2 regions of the Angustibacter speluncae genome follow, and region 1 is predicted to be linked to the other one. Evidence: riboswitches for the same ligand, from Rfam matches in the RefSeq annotation. Region 1 holds a riboswitch; the other holds the start of a gene.
The links. Region 1 has a riboswitch for S-adenosylmethionine ahead of ACYVKY_RS05940 (aminotransferase class V-fold PLP-dependent enzyme). Riboswitches for the same ligand answer to the same signal wherever they lie in the genome.
Positions count from the first base shown of each region.

Region 1 (6,561 bases):
GGTGGCGCTGCGGTGGCGGCGCACCCACCCGGTGCAGGTCGCCCTCGTCCTCGGCGTCGTGGGCGGGCTGTTCCTGTCGGCGATGGTGCCCACCCTGGTGTCGGTGTGGACGGTGGCGACGCTGCGGCCGCTGCGCGTCGCGCTGGCCGTGGCGGCGGCGCACCTGGTCGTCGCGGTCCCCTACTACCTGCTGTTCCCGATCGTGCCCGACGGCTTCGTCGCCTGGACGCTGGTGCTGGTGCTGCTCTACGCGGTCGTGGTCACCAGCGGCGCCGCCGTGCGGTCGCGGCGGCAGGTCATCGTCGGGCTGGTCGAGTCGGCCGAGCGCGACCGGCGGGAGTACGAGTCGCGGCTCGAGACGGTGCGGGGCGCCGAGCGCGCGCGGATCGCGCGGGAGATGCACGACGTGCTCGCGCACCGGCTGTCGCTGCTGTCGGTGCACGCCGGCGCGCTCGAGTACCGCACCCGCGCAGGCGGTCAGCGTCCGGACGACGCGGAGCTGCACGAGAGCGCGGAGGTGGTCCGCGACAGCGCGCACCGCGCGCTCGAGGAGCTGGCCGAGGTGCTCACGGTGCTGCGCGACGACCCGGACGGCTCCACCGACGACGACGCGCTCGGCACCGCCCGGCCGCAGCCCGAGGTGGCCGACCTGCCCCGGCTGGTCGCCGAGGCGCGGCGGTCGGGCCAGCGCGTGCGGCTGCACCTGCCCGACGACCCCTCCCCGCTGGCCGACCTGCGCCGCCAGGCGCACCGCACCGTCTACCGCGCGGTGCAGGAGGGGCTGACGAACGCGCGCAAGCACGCCCCCGGCGCCGAGGTCGACGTGCGCGTCGAGGTCGAGCCCGGACGCCGCGTGGTCGCGGTCGTGCGCAACCCGCTCCCGCTGGGCGTCGCGGGCGCAGAGCTGCTCGGCGCCGACGCCATACCGGGCGCGGGTACCGGCATCGCGGGGCTGCGCGAGCGGGTGCGGCTCGACGGCGGCACGCTGCGCACCGGCGCGCACGACGGCGAGTTCACGCTGGAGGTCGAGCTGCCGTGGCGGACGTGACACCCGTTGCCACCGGACCGGTCTCGGTCGCCCTCGTCGACGACGACCCGCTCGTGCGCCGCGCCCTGCGGCTGCTGCTGGCGGGCGCCGAGGGCGTGGAGGTGGTCGGCGAGGCCGGGGACGGCGAGCAGGTGCCCGACCTCGTCCGCGCGCACCGGCCGGACGTGCTGCTCGTCGACGTGCGGATGCCCGTCGTCGACGGCATCGAGGCGATTCGCCGGCTCGCGCAGGTGGAACCGCACGAGCGGCCGGCCGCGATCGTGCTCACGACGTTCGAGTCCGACGCGAGCGTGCTCGAGGCCGTGCGGGCGGGGGCGGTCGGCTTCCTGCTGAAGCACTCCCCGCCCGACCGGATCGTCGACGCGGTCCGCGCGGCCGCGAGCGGCGAGCCCGCCTTCAGCCCGAGCGCGCTGCGCGCTCTGGTCGCGCACGTCGGGACCGGTTCTGCGGCAACGGTTCCCGAGCCGGCCCTCGAAGCCTCCGCGCTGTCCGAGCGCGAGCTGCTGGTGGCCCGCTCGGTCGCGCGCGGCCTCACCAACGCCGAGATCGCCGCCGAGCTCTACGTCTCGAGCGGCACCGTCAAGGCCGACGTGTCCGCGATGCTCACCCGGCTCGGGCTGACCAACCGCACCCAGCTCGCGATCGCCGCGCACACGCTGCCCCCCGAGCCGGCAGCGGGTGCGGACTGACGAGAGCCGTTGCGGCTCAGGCGCTCTGACAGGGCGACGCCGAGCCGTGGCCCTCGTCGTCGAGCCACGCGGGCAGCGCGCGGGGGTCGCCGACCGGCGCCCACCGGCCCTCGACGAGCTCGTACGCGAGCCGCGGGCCGTCGGCGACCAGGGCGCGCACGCCGGCCAGCAACCGGTCGACGTCGTCGGAGCAGGTGCCCACCCCGATGCTCGCCCGGACGGCGCCGTCGTCGAGACCGAGCCGCGCCAGCAGCGGGTGCGCGCAGAACTTGCCGTCGCGCACGCCGACGCCGTGCTCGGCGCTCAGCACCGCGGCGACCAGACCGGCGTCGTAGCCGGCGACGGTGAACGTCACCACGCCGATCGTCGACGGGGTGTCGTCCCAGATGCGCTGCACGCGAACGCCGTCGACCTGCACGAGCCCCTCGACCAGGCGGGAGCGCAGCGTCTCCTCGTGCACCTCGAGCGCACCCTCGGGCAGCGTGGCGACCGCGTCGCACGCAGCCGCGAGCGCGACCGCACCCAGGACGTTCGGCGTCCCCGCCTCGTGCCGCGCGGGAGCCGGCGCCCAGCGCACCTCGGCCAGCGCGACCTCGTGGACCGCGCCGCCGCCGGCCAGGTACGGCTCGGCCGCGTCGAGCCAGTCGCGTCGGCCGACGAGGACGCCGGCGCCGTACGGCGCGTAGAGCTTGTGGCCCGAGAGCGCCACGTAGTCGAGGTCGGAGCCCTCGAGGTCGACCCGGCGGTGCGGGGCGAGCTGGGCGGCGTCGACCACGATGCGCGCACCGTAGGTGTGGGCGAGGGCGGCCAGCCGCGCGACCGGCAGCTCCTCGCCGGTGACGTTCGAGGCGCCGGTGACGGCGAGCAGCGCGGTGGGGTGCGCCCGCAGCGCGTCCTCGACCGCGTCGAGGGTGCGCTCGAGCGTGCCGGACGGGGCGAGCACCCGGTGCGGCAGCCGCAGCCACGGCAGCAGGTTCGCGTGGTGCTCGATCTCGAGCACGAGCACGTCGCCGGCACCGGTCGGCACCGCGGTGGCGAGCAGGTTGAGCGCGTCGGTGGTGTTGCGGGTGAGCACGACGACGTCGTCGTCGCGGGCACCGAGGAAGCGGCCGATGCGGCGGCGGGAGGCCTCGTACGCGCGGGTGCTCACCTGCGACAGCCAGCCGGCGCCGCGGTGCACGGACGAGTAGTAGGGCAGGGCCTGCTCGACCCGCTCCTGCACCGCGACGAGCGCGGGGGCGCTGGCCGCGTAGTCGAGGTTGGCGTAGGCGGCGGTGCCGCCGGTGGCGAGCGGGACGTCGGTGGCGGCGCCCACGACGGGCAGCAGCGGTGCGACGAAGGAGCGCTGGGCGAGGGGGGTGGTGGTCATCGCTGGTCCTCGGGTCCGGGACCGCAACGGGTCCGCACTTGCCGGACCCGGTCGGGCCACGGCCTGGTCGTCACCCGGGGCACCCCACCGCGGAGGAGGGTTGCCGGCCAGCGAGCCGGGGCTTGTCGCTGGCGCTCTTGACCTGGCGTCCACGATGACCGAGCCCCGGCGACGTGTCCAGCGCGCGGACGTGACGTCCCACGATCCGGACCCGTCGCCGGGGCTCCCCCCGATCCCGCGGTCAGGTGGTCAGGAGACCTCCCGCCGCAGGGAGCGCACGGCGCCCGCCGCGAGCGGCAGCGCCACCCAGAGCGCCACTGCCGTCCCCACCTGCGGCCACGACGTCCCCGAGCGCGCCGCCAGGTCGACGAGTGCGCCGTGCAGGTCGACCCACGGCGCGGCCTCGCCCAGCACCCGCGGCGCGGCCAGCGCGACCGCGAGCGGGAGCACGAGGAACGCGACGAGCGCGGGCACCGTGGCGCCGAGCAGCGCCCCCAGCCCGGCGGCGGTGAGCGTCAGCAGCAGCGTCGTGGTGAGCTCGCCGAGGACGGCGTCGGTCGCACCGTCGAAGGAGGCGGGCACCCCCGCCCACCACGCACCCAGGACGGCACCGCCGACCGCGAGGACCGCGGTGACGAGCGAGGCCGCCAGAGCCACGAGCAGCGCCGCGACGACCTCGGCCGCCAGCACCCGCCCGCGCCGGGGCACCAGCGTGAACGTCGACAGCGCGGTGCGCTGCGTCCACTCGCTGGTGGTCGCCAGCACCCCGACCACGGGCAGCAGCAGCGCGACCCCGTCGAACGCGCGGGCGAGGTACGCCGGGAACGACACCGCGCCCGGGTCGGCGGCCGCCGCGGACCGGGCGTCGGTGAGCTCGTAGGCGAGCGCGCCGACGGCGAGCAGCAGCACCGCCAGCAGCACGGCGCGGCTCGCGCGGGTGTCGACCGCCTTGCGCAGCTCGAGCCGCAGCACCGTCCACCAGGACGGTCCCCGCACCGCCATGGCGCGCGCGAGGGGCCGCAGACCGGGCTCGACCTCGAGGAACTCGAGCGTCTCGGGCGGACCGGTCACGCCGCCACCGCCACCCGTGCCCGCGCCGGGAGCGGAGTGGACGCCGAGGTGAGGTCGAGGAACAGCTCCTCGAGCCGGGTGTCGTCGGCCCGCAGCTCGAGCACGGCCTGGCCGGCGGCGAGCGCCACGCGTCCCACCTGCTCGGCGTCGGCCTCGACCCGGGCGAGGTCGCCGTGCGGCGAGACCCCGAGCCCGCCCGCGACCAGCGCCGCGACGAGCGCGTCGTGGTCGAGACCGCGCACCAGCACGCCGGACGGCGGACGGAGCACCTCGTCGAGCGCGCCGTCGGCGACCACCCGGCCGCCCGCGACGACGACGAGCCGGTCGACGGTCGCCTGCACCTCGGCCAGCAGGTGGCTCGACAGCAGCACCGTGCCGCCCGCGTCGGCGAAGCCGCGCAGCAGCCCGCGCATCCAGCGGATGCCCTCGGGGTCGAGGCCGTTGGCCGGCTCGTCGAGCACCAGGACGTGCGGGTCGCCGATCAGCGCCTGGGCGATCCCGAGCCGCTGCCGCATCCCCAGCGAGTAGTCGCCGACCCGGCGGCCGGCGGCGGCGTGCAGCCCGACGCGGTCGAGCATCTCGCCGACCCGCGACGTGGGGACCCCGGTGGCGATGGCGGCCAGCATCAGCGTCTCGCGGCCGGTGCGGCCGGGGTGGTGGGCGGTGGCGTCGAGCACGGTGCCGACCACGCGGCCGGGGTTGCGCAGCTCGCGGAACGCCGCCCCGCCGACCGTCGCCCGCCCGGACGTCGCCCGGGTCAGGCCGGCGAGCACCCGCAGCGTGGTGGACTTGCCCGCCCCGTTCGGGCCGAGGAAGCCGGTGACCGTGCCCGGTGCGCACGCGAAGCTCACGTCGTCGACGGCGAGGGTGCGGCCGTAGCGCTTGGTCAGGCGCTCGATCGAGATCATGCGACGAGCCTGCTGCGCGCACCCGGCCCCGCGCGTCGGTCCGCGGTCTGCTCCCGGGCAGACGAAAGTCGGTGCCCGCGCGCCGGTCGGACCGACGTGCGGTGGACGACCGGCGGCGGCCGCGGTGCCTACGCTGCTGCGGTGACGCTCACCGACCGCGCCCGCGCCCTGTGGACACGCAGCTCGGGCCCGCTGTCGACGACGGCGTACGTCGTCCTCGGGCTGGTGGGCGCGGGGCTGATCACCGGCTACGCCGGCTCGGTCGGCGGCACGGTGCCCGGGGTCGCCGCCGCCCTCGGCAACGCCGCGCTCACCCTGCTGCTCGTGCGCCGCCGCACCTGGGCGCTGCCGATCGCCGCGATCGCGGCCGTGGGCTGCCTGCTGGCCTTCACCTACGCCGCGGCGTGGCTCGCCCTGTTCGCGCTGGCGATCCAGCGTCGCGACCGCTGGCTCGTCGTCGTGGCCTTCGGCGCTTGGGCGGGCAGCGTCGTGTCGTCGACGTTCATCATGATCGACCCGCTCGGGGGCGTGCTGCTCGCGAGCCCCATGTACGGGTTCGCCGTCGCGGGCGGCGCCTACATCGGCAGCCGCCGCGCGCTGCTGGTGAGCCTGCGCGAGCGGGCCGAACGGGCCGAGTCGGAGCAGGCGATGCGCAGCAACCAGGCCCGGCTGGCCGAGCGGTCGCGGATCGCGCAGGAGATGCACGACGTGCTGGCGCACAAGATCTCGCTGGTGACGCTGCAGGCCGGCGGCCTCGAGGTGAACTCCGGCGCCGGCCCCGCGGAGGTCGAGCGCGTCGCCGGGCTCATTCGCACGACCGCCCGGCAGGCCCTGGACGACCTGCGCGGCGTGCTCGGCGTCCTGCGCGGTACCGAGGGCGACGACCTGGTCACCACCGCCCGCACCACGCCGCTCGCCGTCGCCGAGGACCTCACCCCGCAGCCCGGCCTCGCCGACGTCCGCGCGCTCGTCGAGGCCTCGCGCTCGTCCGGCGTGCCCGTCCGGCTCGACTGGGACGTGCCGGACGCGCCGGTGCCCGACCAGCTCGGCCGCACCGTCTACCGCGTGGTCCAGGAGGCCCTGACCAACGTGCACAAGCACGCGCACGGCGTGAGCGCCGCGGTGCTCGTGCGCGGACGTCCCGGCGGGCGGATCGACATCGAGGTCGCGAACCCGCGTCCGGTCGGCTCGACGGTCGAGCCGCTGCTGCCCGGCACGGGCACCGGCCTGGACGGCCTCGCCGAGCGGGTCCGGCTCGCCGGCGGCCAGGTGCACGCGGGCCCGACGCCGGACGGCTTCCGCGTCCGGGCCTGGCTCCCCTGGCCCGCGCTCCCGCCCGGGCCGGCGCCCGCACCGGTGCCCGCCGGTGCGCCCGCGCCGTGGCCACCCCCGGGACCGGCCGGGTCGCCCGCACCGGGCAGGCTGGCCACGCTCGCCCCGCCGCTGCTCCCCGTCGACGCGGCCGTGCCCGACGAC
Region 1 is NZ_BAAHAF010000053.1:42,117-48,677, forward strand. Features, by position in the region: gene ACYVKY_RS05930 (sensor histidine kinase) at 1-1,048, shown strand, start outside; gene ACYVKY_RS05935 (response regulator) at 1,045-1,737, shown strand; gene ACYVKY_RS05940 (aminotransferase class V-fold PLP-dependent enzyme) at 1,754-3,106, opposite strand; SAM riboswitch class IV at 3,136-3,249, opposite strand; gene ACYVKY_RS05945 (ABC transporter permease) at 3,356-4,177, opposite strand; gene ACYVKY_RS05950 (P-loop NTPase family protein) at 4,174-5,085, opposite strand; gene ACYVKY_RS05955 (sensor histidine kinase) at 5,227-6,561, shown strand, end outside.

Region 2 (6,561 bases), on a different contig from region 1:
GGCGGCGGCGACCCAGTCGTCGGGCACACCGTCGTCAGGCACCCGCCGACCCTACGGCCGGGCGGGGTCAGTCCCCGAGGTGCTTGAGGAAGTCCTCGACCTCGGCGGCGATCTCGTCGCCGCCCGGCAGCTCGTCGTCCGGGAGCGTCGGCGCGAGCAGACCCGGGCCCGCCAGGGTGCGACCGGCGACCACGGCGTCGTACGTGCGCTCGAGCCCCTCGACCGCCTGCAGCGTCTGCGGCGAGTCGGCCACCTGGGCGTCGACCTGCTGCAGCACCTGCACGCCCGAGGCCCGCAGCGCGTCGGTGGGCAGGTCGAGGCCGGCGCTCGAGGCGAGCGCGTCGACCAGCGCGACCGCCGCGGGCGGGAACTCCGCCTCGGCGAGGTAGTGCGGCACGTGCGCGGTGTAACCGACGGCCTGGCGGCCGGCCTGCGCCAGCCGCAGCTCGAGCAGCGCCCCGACGTGACCGGGCACCTCGACGTCGCCGACCCAGCGCGGGCGCCCGGCGATCAGCTCGCGGTCGCTGGCGTGGGCGGTGATCCCGACCGGACGGGTGTGCGGCGCGGCCCACGGGATGCCGTGGACGCCGACGACGAGGCCGACACCGAGCCGGTCGGCCAGGCCGATCACGGCGCTGGTGAACCGCTCCCACTGCAGGTCGGGCTCGGGGCCGTCGAGGAGGTAGAACTCGCGGCCCTGCTCGTCGCGGACGGCGTGCACCACGAGGTGGTGCTGCTCGACGTCGGTGAACCGGTCCTGCCGGAACACCATCCGCGGTCGGCGACTGCGGTAGTCGACCAGCTGGTCGACGTCGAAGCGGGCGACCTCGCGGGTCTCGAGCTCGGAGAGCAGGTGCTGGACGACGAGCCGGGACGCGCCGCCGGCGTCGACGAACCCGTGCAGGGCGTGCACCAGCGCGGGACGCGGGTGCGCCGCGGTGTCGATGACGGCGTCGGTGTCGAGGTCGTAGAGCGTGGTGGGGTCGAGCATGGGTCTCCTCGTCTCGTTCTGCCTGCTCAACGTCGGCGGGGCGAGGAGGATTCCGCGACCTCGCGCCCGGGCCGGGACGCAGCGGGCGTCCCGGCCCGGGCGCGGTGCGTCGACCGGTGCCCAGCCGGTCGGCGCCCCCGGGACCGTGGTGCGCTCAGGGTCCGGGGGAGACGGGGAGGCCGGCCTCGCGCCAGGCCAGGAAGCCGCCGACCACGTCGGTGGCGCGGCGCAGCCCGATGGCCTGCAGCGAGGCGGCGGCGAGGCTGGACGCGTAGCCCTGCGAGCAGAGCACGACCACCACGTCGTCGTAGTCGGGCGCGTCGAGGATGCGGGCGTCGCCCACCGGGTCGAGCCGCCACTCCAGGACGTTCCGCTCGATCACCAGGGCGCCCGGGACGAGCCCCTCGGCGGCGCGCTGGGCGGCCGGGCGGATGTCGACGAGCAGCGCGCCCGCCCGCTGGGCGGCGCGCGCCTCGGCGGGGGTGAGCCGGTCGAGGCCGCTGCGGGCCTCGCCGAGGAGCAGGTCGATCGGCGCCAGCGGCGCCACGGGCTGCGCGCTCACCGGTCCTGCTCCGGCTCGTCGGTGCGCACCGTGCGCTCCGGGGTGATCCGGCCGCCCGCCCACGAGTAGTAGGTCATCTCGGTGAGCGAGGGGGAGTACGCGTGGATGCTGACCGCCGGCTCGGCCAGCTCGTTGCGCACGTCGTGCACCTGGCCCGGCTCGACGGTGGCGACGACGCCCGGCGTGAACTTGCGCGGACGCAGCCGTCCGGTCGAGTCGGGACGGATCTCGTGCAGCGCGCCCTGCACGACGGTGAACGCCGCGCCGGAGCGGCCGTGGTCGTGCAGGTCGGTGCCCTGGAACGTCAGCCAGGTCAGCACCCAGACGTCGACGCCGGGCGGGGCGTCGAGCCGGGTCCAGCAGCGCTCGCGTCCGTCGAACCGGACGGCGGGGCGCCACAGCGCGGGGCTGGCGGCGATGTCGGCGACCAGGCGGGCCAGGTCGACCTGCTGGTGCGGGTGGGTGAGCGTGGGGGCGTGCGTGGTGAGCGTGGACACGAGAAGACCTCTCGGGCAGCGCACCTCGTCGGGTGCGCGAGTTCTGGGGACGCGTCTGCGCCGGCCGCGGGGGCGCGGCGCAGGGATGCCGTGCGGGGCGAGGGGGTCGCCGCAGGGGCGGCGGGCGAGCAGGTCAGCGACAGGCGCGACGACAGCTCGCGCCGCTACAGCGCGCGTCGGTCGAGAGGTGCAGCGTGGTGGGTCGCGAGGTGGTGCTCATGGTGGTGGACCTCCATCGGTCCTGGCGGTAGCACCCTCACCCGGGTGGGCGGGTTGCTGCGACGTCGACGAGCCAGGTCTCTCGGCCGCTCTGGATGGGCACGACCAGCGTGCGTCCGCGTCCCGGATCGCGGCAACCGCGTCCCAGATGCTGGTCAGCAGCCGAGCAGGTGCTGCGCGCGCAGCGAGGCGAGCAGGTCCGCCCCGGGGGCCGCCGCGGAGTAGCCGCGGAAGTCGCGGGTGCCGCCGAGGGTCGCGTACGCGAACACCTCCGCGTGGTCCTCGGTGCCGGAGAACGCCGACAGCGTCGACGGGTACCAGCTCGTCCCGAGGCCGCGCTCGCGCTGGTACGCGCGGCGCTCGCCGCCGTCGAGGCAGGTCTCGGACACGGCGTGCCCGATCTCGTGGGCGAGCGTGCGCAGCACGTCGTAGTCGTCGTGCGAGTCGCGCACGTAGACCACGATGAGCCGCTGGTCCGGGTAGGTGATGCCGCGCAGGCCGCCGCGTCCGGGCGCGAAGTCGACGCGGTAGCCGTAGGTCGCGGCGTCGACGCCGAGGGAGCGCAGGGTGGCGGTCGCGCGGGCCCCCATGACCTCCCAGCGCGGCCCGTCCGGCTGCACCACCGCCGCGACCGGGCTCGTGACGGGCACCGGTGCGGCCTCGGCGGGCGCGACGACCACCGGGGCATCGGACGGCGCCGGCGCGCTCGGGGGCTCCACCGGTGCGACCGGCTCCGCGGCCGACGCGGGGGTCGTCCAGGCCCCGAGCGACAGCAGCGTCGCGAGCAGGAGCAGACCCGCGCGGGCGCGCGGGTGGGCCGGACGGGTGAGCACCCTGGAGTTTCGGTCGGCTGCCCGCAGACTTGCCCATCGGGGGTGCGCTTCCACCCGGGCGGCTCACCCTCCGTCACCGACGGTGACGGTGCGTGAGGGTCTTTGTCCGCCTTCGACCCGTCGTGCGCGGCACGTCGGGGTGGTCGAGGTCGTGCTGGTTCGTCGGAGGTCGTGCGTGAGGTCGGTCGGCACCCGGGCCGCGGCCGTGGCCCTGCTGGGGCTCGGCGCGCTGGCCGGCTGCGCGGACGGGGTGCGGGTCGATGCCGCCCACCCGCCCGTCCTGGCCGTGCAGGCCGCCTCCGGCGGGGTCGACGTCGTGCCGTGGTCGTGGTGCTTCTCCGACCCCGACGGACCGGGCGCCTGCGCCGACGGTGCGCCGCCGGCCGAGCCGCCGCAGCTCGGCGCCGGCCCGGCGATGCCGTTCGGCTTCCCGCTCGAGGACTGGTCGTTCACCGCGACCAGCGAGCCCGTCGGCACCGGCTGCGTGGTGGGCCGCACCGTCACCGCGGTGGGCGACCGGTACGCCGTCGACCTCGCCGGGGTCACCGGCGTGCAGGACGTGACCGTCGTCGGCTGGGGCGAGCAGGGCGACCTGTCCGTCACGGTGCGGTGGGACACCGGCGTCCCCGGCGACGGCGGCTGCTGACGACGCGGTCCCCGGCCGCGCGCCGCTCTGCGAGACTGGCCCTCCAGGAGGGCTCGCGTAGTGGCCGAGCGCGGCGGTCTTGAAAACCGCTAGGCGGTACCCCCGTCTCGTGGGTTCGAATCCCACGCCCTCCGCCGGTCGGGGTGCGACGGCACAGGTCCGCGAGTGGCCGGGCGCCCGAGGGCGACGGACGATGGCGGGGTGCCGACGCTGCCCGCGATCCCGTCCGACCGCGAGGACGTGGTCGCCTGGGTGCGCGAGCACCTGGGGCACCTGACCTGCGACGACCCGACCGCCTCGCCGGTGCGCGGCGGGCAGGCAGCGGCCGACGCCGCGCTCGCCGCCCTCGACGTCACCGGCTACGCGCGCCGCCGCAGCACCGTGCTGCCCGAGCGCGCCCGCGGGGCCACCGGGCTGTCGCCCTACGTCCGGCACGGCCTGCTGCAGCTGCCGACCGTCTGGGAGGCCGTGGCCGACGCACCGCCCCGCGACCGGGCGAGGTTCCGCGACGAGCTGCTGTGGCAGGAGTACGCACGGCACGTCTACGCCCGGCTCGGGCGCGACCTGCGCCGTCCGCTGCGGTACGCGCCGCCCGTGCCCGTCCGGCGCTGGGAGGGCGAGCCGTGGCGGCAGGACATGGCGTGCGTGCGGGCGAGCACCGACGAGCTGCACGAGCGCGGGTGGGTCGTGAACCAGGCGCGGATGTGGCTGGCGTCCCAGCACGTGGTGCGCGCGGGCGGGCACCTGCTCGAGGGCGCCGAGGAGATGTACCGGCACCTGCTCGACGGCTCGCCCGCCGCGAACCTGCTGGGCTGGCAGTGGACCGCGGGCAGCGCCACCGGCAAGCCGTACGGGTTCAGCCGCTGGCAGGTCGAGAAGCGGGCGCCCCAGCTGTGCCGCTCGTGCCCCTTGGCGTCGGCCTGCCCGATCGAGCACTGGCCGCAGGCCTCGCGCGGAGCGCCCGCCGAGGTGTCGCCGCGCCTGGGCGGCGGCCCGACCGATGCGGGTCCGACCCGTCCCGAGGTGGTGGGGCAGCCGGAGGCGGTCTGGTTGACCGCCGAGTCGCTCGGCACCGACGACCCCGCGCTGGTCGCGCACCCCGACCTGCCCGCCGTGTTCGTCCTCGACGAGCCGCTGCTCGCCCGGCTGCGGCTGTCCGGCAAGCGGCTGGTGTTCCTCGCCGAGACGCTGGGCGAGCTCGGCGCCGAGGTGCGGCTCGGCGACCCGGTGCAGGAGCTGGCCGGACGCCCGCTCGCCGCCACCTGGGCGCCGGTGCCGGGGTGGAAGCGGCGAGCCGCCGGGCTCGACCTGGTGGCGCTGCACCCGTGGCCGTGGCTGCGGCGCCCCGGGTCCGGCTCGCTGCGCTCGTTCAGCGCGTGGGTGCGTCGCTGAGCCAGACGTCCAGGGCGACCGGCGTCGGCTGCTCGGCGAACCGGCCACCCGGCGCGACGGTGCGCAGCAGCGCCCGCAGGTCGGCCTCGAAGTCGCCGAGCCGGTCGCCGAACAGGTGCGGCGCGGCCCACGACAGCGACAGCACCGCCGACACGACCTCGTCCTCGCTGCGCGGGAGCGGCCCGCGGTCGTCCGGGACGGGGAACCGCCGCGGGCCGTCGAACCCGGCCCGCCGCAGGATCGCCGCCTCGTCGCCCGGCGTGCCCGCGGGCAGCACCGACGCCCCCGCCCGCCGCTCGTCGCCGAGGTAGGAGCGCACCAGCGCGGCGACCTCGTCGTGCGGGGGCGCGGGACGTCCGTCGCCGGGCGGGTCGCCGCGGTGCGTCGTGGCCTGGACGTGGACGAGCGCACCGCCGGGCTCGAGCCGCTCGCGGATCCACGCCGCCACCCGCGGCCGGTCGAACCAGTGGAACGACTGCGCCACGACCACCGCGCGGAAGGTGCCCACGTCGTCCGGGACGTCCTCGGCGCGGCCCACCAGCCAGCGCACGCCGGCGACGCCGGCCCGGTCGGCGACCTGCTGCGCCGTCGCGACCATGCCGGGGTCGGCGTCGACGGCGACCACCTCGGCGAACAGCAGCGCCAGCGGGACGGTGACCGCACCCGGACCGCAGCCGAGGTCGAGCAGGCGACCGGTGCCGTCGAGGCCGAGCGCGTCGCGCAGCGTCGGCGCGAGCGTGGGCGGGTACGGCATCCGCCCGGCGAGGTAGTGGGACGCCGCGCCGGCGTACAGCGACGGGTCCCACCGCCAGCCGCTCACGACGGCGGGCGCGGGGTCAGGCGGGGGATCTCCACCCACCCACCCTGGCAGCGGCGACCGACGACCGCGCGAGCTCCCAGGCGGCCGAAACGGCGGACTGTCGCTCGCGGACCCGGCAGCGGCGCTCCTCGAGCGCGGTGAGGACGGCGTGCCGGTGGGCGGCCCGGCGGGAGCTCGACCAGGTAGTGCCGCCAGACCGGGCTCTGCCAGTCGAACTGCAGGTGGCTCAGCCAGCAGGCGTCGATCAGCAGCGGTGGCCCGGAGCCGTGGACGGCGTAGGCGATGCCGACGCCGTCCGCGGACCGGGCGAACCGGATGTCCTGCACGGCCTCCGACCCGCTGGTCACCCACCGGATGGTAGGTGCGGCGACCCTCCCGGTCGAGACCGGTCAGTCGGCGTCGAGCGCCGCCAGCTCGTCGGCGGTGAGGTCGATCTCGGCGGCCGCGGCGGAGTCGGTGATCGACTGCGGCCGCTTGGCACCGGGGATCGGGATCACGACCGGTGACTGCGCGAGCTCCCAGGCCAGGGCCACCTGCTGCGCGCTGACGCCGCGGTCGCGCGCGACCGCCGCGAACGCCGGGTGCTTGTCCGACAGCTCCT
Region 2 is NZ_BAAHAF010000064.1:5,130-11,690, forward strand. Features, by position in the region: partial or broken gene ACYVKY_RS07595 (class I SAM-dependent methyltransferase) at 1-42, opposite strand, end outside; gene ACYVKY_RS07600 (PAC2 family protein) at 68-991, opposite strand; gene ACYVKY_RS07605 (rhodanese-like domain-containing protein) at 1,146-1,553, opposite strand; gene ACYVKY_RS07610 (cysteine dioxygenase) at 1,550-2,050, opposite strand; SAM riboswitch class I at 2,280-2,371, opposite strand; gene ACYVKY_RS07615 (hypothetical protein) at 2,425-3,102, opposite strand; gene ACYVKY_RS07620 (hypothetical protein) at 3,278-3,748, shown strand; tRNA gene ACYVKY_RS07625 (tRNA-Ser) at 3,795-3,882, shown strand; gene ACYVKY_RS07630 (FAD-binding domain-containing protein) at 3,950-5,140, shown strand; gene ACYVKY_RS07635 (class I SAM-dependent methyltransferase) at 5,118-5,960, opposite strand; gene ACYVKY_RS07640 (hypothetical protein) at 5,957-6,307, opposite strand; gene ACYVKY_RS07645 (aldo/keto reductase) at 6,350-6,561, opposite strand, start outside.
Region 2: linked by a shared signal. The riboswitch ahead of ACYVKY_RS07610 (cysteine dioxygenase) and the one ahead of ACYVKY_RS05940 (aminotransferase class V-fold PLP-dependent enzyme) in region 1 are both predicted to bind S-adenosylmethionine.